DNA from 2 places in the Corynebacterium felinum genome. Region 2 is predicted to be linked to the other one. Evidence: predicted binding sites of a transcription regulator. Region 2 holds the regulator's gene; the other holds the start of a gene.
The links. The regulator LexA, encoded in region 2, represses DNA repair genes until DNA is damaged. The targets are predictions, from matches to a motif close to CGAACANNTGTTCG.
Positions count from the first base shown of each region.

Region 1: CFELI_RS02415 (error-prone DNA polymerase) is a predicted target of LexA. The motif match lies at 858-871, and genes of this name have one in related genera.

Region 1 is NZ_CP047209.1:535,973-538,380, forward strand. It holds gene CFELI_RS02410 (MetQ/NlpA family ABC transporter substrate-binding protein) at 1-750, opposite strand, end outside; gene CFELI_RS02415 (error-prone DNA polymerase) at 886-2,408, shown strand, end outside.
Region 2 is NZ_CP047209.1:1,774,084-1,776,491, forward strand. It holds gene nrdR (transcriptional regulator NrdR) at 1-298, opposite strand, end outside; gene CFELI_RS07605 (hypothetical protein) at 388-750, opposite strand; gene lexA (transcriptional repressor LexA) at 1,158-1,871, shown strand; gene sugR (transcriptional regulator SugR) at 2,386-2,408, shown strand, end outside.

The sequences.
Region 1 (2,408 bases), 1.2 Mb from region 2:
CTGAGGATCATCCTTATCCTCAGCCTTGACCACGAAAGCGTTGATATAAGGCTCAGCCTCAGGGGAAGCAGGATCATCCTTAAATACAGCCAACTTTGGATCAATGCCAGCGCGATCAAGGAAGGAATTGTTGATGATAGCAGGCTTGCCCTCACCGTAAGCAGCAGTGGTCTGAGCCGCATCCACAGGAGTGATGGTCACCTTGGACTTGTCCTTATCAATATCAGCCTCAGAAGGAGTCACAAGACCCTCAGCTTCAGGCTTCAAGGTGACCAGCTTTGCCTGAACCAACACGTTGATAGCGCGACCCAAGTTGGAAGGATCATTCGGAACAGCAACAGACTCGCCATCAATACCATCAAGGGAGGAATGATCCTTCCAGAACAGTGCCAAAGGAACGATCTCAGTAGCACCAACTGGGACCAAGTTGTCGTTATTGCCAACATTGTACTCAGCCAAGAACTTCAAGTGCTGGAACAGGTTCACATCAATCTGATCCTGGGACAGCGCCAAGTTAGGAGTGGAGTAATCGGAGAAGTTCGTGATATCCAGAGTGATCCCGTTTTCCTTCGCCAGATCCTTCAGCACAGCCCAGGACTTCATGGTGGAGTCGGTGGTGCCGATGCGGATAGTGGTGTTATCAGATGCAGGGGCTGCATCCTTGGAATCGGAGGAGCAAGCAACCAGGCCGGTTGCGGCAACGATCGTGGCTGCGGCAGCAGCAACGGTACGTGTAAACGAGATCTTCATGAAAAAACAACTCTCTTTGTCGAATACGAATGAAAAAACCTAGAGGGAACACTAGCGCAGGACAAAACAAATGTACAGCTTAGTCTATTCTCGGGGCGAAAATTACTCAAACATATGTTTGTATTATGTGCTAGTATGTGGGGTGTGGAATGGAATGCAGGTTTTCGCGGAAAAGCGCTCTCGTGGTCAAGGTTGGAGCGCATTTTGTCGGGCAAGCAGGAGCCGGAACTGCACCCAATTGAGCATTATACTGAGGTGAAAGAAAAGAAATCTGTTCGATTTTATTCATCTCGCCCGTGGGTGGAGTTGCATGCGGCGGGTAGTTATAATTTTTTGCGGGGCGCCTCCGAACCGCAGCAGATGGTCGATGCTGCCATAAAGGCGGGTATATGTGCGCTTTCTTTGCAGGATAGGGACGGTTTCTACGGTGCTATCGCTTTTGCTGAGGCGGCGGAAGATAGTGGGGTGGCTACTGTTTTCGGGGCGGAGCTTAGCCTAGACTATGCTGTCTTAACTTTGCTGTGTAAAAGCCCTGAAGGGTACCGTCGCGCATCGCGGCTGATGACACACGCGCACATGAGCGGATCGAAAGATCAGGTGCGCTACCCTGCACTTTCGCAGATCGCACGCGAGCTAGACGGGCACTGTTATGTGTTGGCTGGGGTGGAGTGGCTTGAGCAGATGGAGCAGCTGGTTGATGCGTTTGGCGCGAAGGATGTGTTGGCGGAGTATGTGGTGGGGATGTGCCCCGACGATGTTGATGCGTGGGAGCGTCTCGACGGCGTCGTCACGCGCTTGAGCATTGGTGCGGTTGCTACGAGCAGGGCCTGTGCTGCCAGCTTTGAGGATGCCCCTGTTGCGCAGGCAAAACAGGCGCTGGCTCGGCGCATGGATGTGATGGCAAGCGCGGGTGATCTGCACCCCATGGGGGCAACCTGGTTGCGCCGGGGCGAGGTGATTGCTGAAGTGCTCGGCCCGCAGCGCGAGTATTTAATGGATGCGGCTGTGGCGATTGCTCGCGAATGCGCGTTTGCACTGAGTGTGGTGCGCCCGAACCTGCCGCGCTGGGAAGTGCCCGAAGGACATGATGAGAGCAGCTGGTTGGCGCAGTTGGTGTGGGAAAGGTTTGAGCAGCGCTACGGCGGGCGTGAAGCGGGGATTATAAAACAGGCGAAAGCCCAGATTTCTCACGAGCTGGCGGTGATCGACGAGTTGGGTTTTCCCGGTTATTTTTTGATTGTCACAGATCTCGTGGATTTCGCGCGTGCCCATAATATTTTGTGTCAGGGGCGCGGGTCGGCGGCGAATTCGGCGGTGTGTTTTGCGCTGGGCATTACGAATGTGGAGCCGATTGCTGCGGGATTGTTGTTTGAGCGTTTCCTTTCTGCTGATCGGGAGGGCCCGCCGGATATCGATATTGATTGTGAGTCTGGCAGGCGTGAAGAGGTTATCCAGTATGTGTATTCCCGCTACGGGCGTGAGAATGCCGCCCAAGTAGCAAACGTCATTACCTACCGTTATAAAGGTGCGTTGCGTGATGCCGCACGGGCGTTAGGCTACCCGCCAGGGGCGAGCGATGGGTGGTCGAAACAGGTCACCGAAGCTCCATCGGATGTGGCAGCGCTTGCTCAACAACTTCGCGGACAGCCACGCCACTT
Region 2 (2,408 bases):
CTTGGGAATGACCAATAGCACGTACTTTTTCCTCAACCTGCTGCGCCAGCTTTTTCAAAGCATCATCAGACACATCACGGCCCTGACAGGCACGACGCACACCCACAATCACTTTTTCACGACTAAAGGGCTCAGTAAGACCGTTACGCTTCATCACCAACAACTGGGCCTTTTCAATCGTGGTAAAACGCCGATTGCACGCCCCACATTCGCGGCGCCGCCGGATAGCGGTACCAGAATCGATCACACGGGAATCAATGACTTTGGAATGTTCGTGGTGGCAAAACGGGCAATGCATGAAATAGTCAACCTCTCCTATGAAGACACAGCTTAAGGCACAAGTCCTTTAATCATTATTGACCATTCACGCCCGTAACGTGGTTCGCCCTACCGCGAAGTAGGAAATTCAGTCTGGGAGAACTGCACCGGCACGGGCTGTTCACTGAAATCAGAATCATGAGAACCGGCCAGGAAAATACCGATGGCAACGCTTAGCCCAAAGAAAACTGCCCAAAAATAGCTCAACGCATTCTCGGAGACACGCCGTCCCCCATGCGCCCCATCCACCCCCGCAGGCATTCGAACAACTGAATCATAAAAGACATGTCCCAAACCGGCCCCAGAATCGACTCCGTTATGCTCGCCGATCAACGGGTCAATAAGCCTTCCACCATTCCACACTGCCGCTGGTGGGACAACCACTGCACGAACAGCAGGGGTATTCTTGTGAGAAAATGCAGCGATAGTCATGAGCAACCTCTCTTCATGTACAACTAGGAACACCAATGAGCATCAACGATTTCACGAGAACTCTGAAGTATTAACTGAAGAGAAATCGTACGCAGCAAGACAAACATGTCAGAAGTGATACGCGACTGTGTGTTCGAATTGATCTTTCTTGTTCGAATTATGCCCATATTCGAACATGCTGTCAACACTTTTGAAAAAATTTCGAACAAATGTCTTGTCTCTACCCCCATTTCCGCTATGGTGGTAGTAGAGAAACACTTTTCCTTCGAACACGAAACCCTCCCCCAATATTTTCGAACAACCATCAATTGGGGTTCAGGTTTATGACATGTCTCATTCAAGAGCATTGTTCGAACGTGTCATTTCACCACACTGTCCAGCCACACCAGATCCAAGGAGTCCACAACATGCCACGGAAGCCAGGCCCTAAATCGGCCACCCAGGGCCAAGGTCAAGAAAAACTCACGGAACGCCAGCGCCGTATTCTTCAAGTAATTCGCGATGCAGTGGTTCTGCGCGGCTATCCACCAAGCATCCGCGAAATTGGCGACGCCGCAGGCTTGCAGTCCACCTCCTCTGTGGCGTATCAGCTCAAAGAATTGGAACGTAAGGGCTACTTGCGCCGTGATCCTAATAAGCCACGTGCCGTTGATCTTCGCACCCTTCCAAATGACAACATTCCGAAGGTGGGCCCAAAGCCAAAAAAGAAGCTCCAGGCCGTTCCTCCACTTGAAGAATCATCCGCTTCTCAGTACGTCCCCCTTGTAGGTTCGATTGCTGCCGGAAGCCCAATTCTTGCTGAGGAAAACGTCTCCACCTACTATCCCCTGCCAGAGGAATTTACCGGCGATGGCGATTTGTTCATGCTGGAAGTTGTTGGCGAATCTATGCGCGATGCTGGAATTCTCAACGGTGACTACGTTGTTATCCGCTCGCAAAAGGTCGCCGAACAAGGCGAGTTCGTTGCTGCCATGATTGACAATGAAGCGACTGTAAAGGAATTCTTCAAAGACTCCACTGGCATTTGGCTGCTGCCACACAACGATGCCTTCGACCCTATTGCCGTTACCCCCGACACTGAGATTCTTGGCAAGGTAGTCTCCGTATTGCGCAAGCTCTAGAACACCTCTGTATTTTTCACACTAGCCTTCCCCCACTTCAACCTTTCAATGAAGCTCTCCGGGGAAGGCTTTGCCTATATGTTTGATTTTGACCTCAGTGGGCACATTAGCCGTACCTAATTCGTCTGATGTCTAAAACCTGAAGCCTCTTCAGATACGTCTTTCCCACAAAACCTACCCCCGAAAAACTACCCCCATTAGAGCTCCTGTATGAAGAATCACATACTCTCACACAAAGCCACATATTTGTGAGGTTTGCGCACCACATGACGCTATACTTCGTGCTAAAACGCGCGTCCGACCGTGAGAGTCTGCCCGTTTGAAACTGTCATTCTGAGAATACAAGCACAAAAATCACAGAATGCGTGCAAGAATGAGTGGAGAAATTTCCGCTTCCACGGATGCGGAAACGGGCAAGTGTATCTGGATCTTCGTTTGATCCCACTAAAACACACATTGCCCAGAAAAACTCACATGTTGACAACTCACATTTTGAAGGAGTGACTTTAGGGCCATGTACTCGGAGGAACGCCGCCG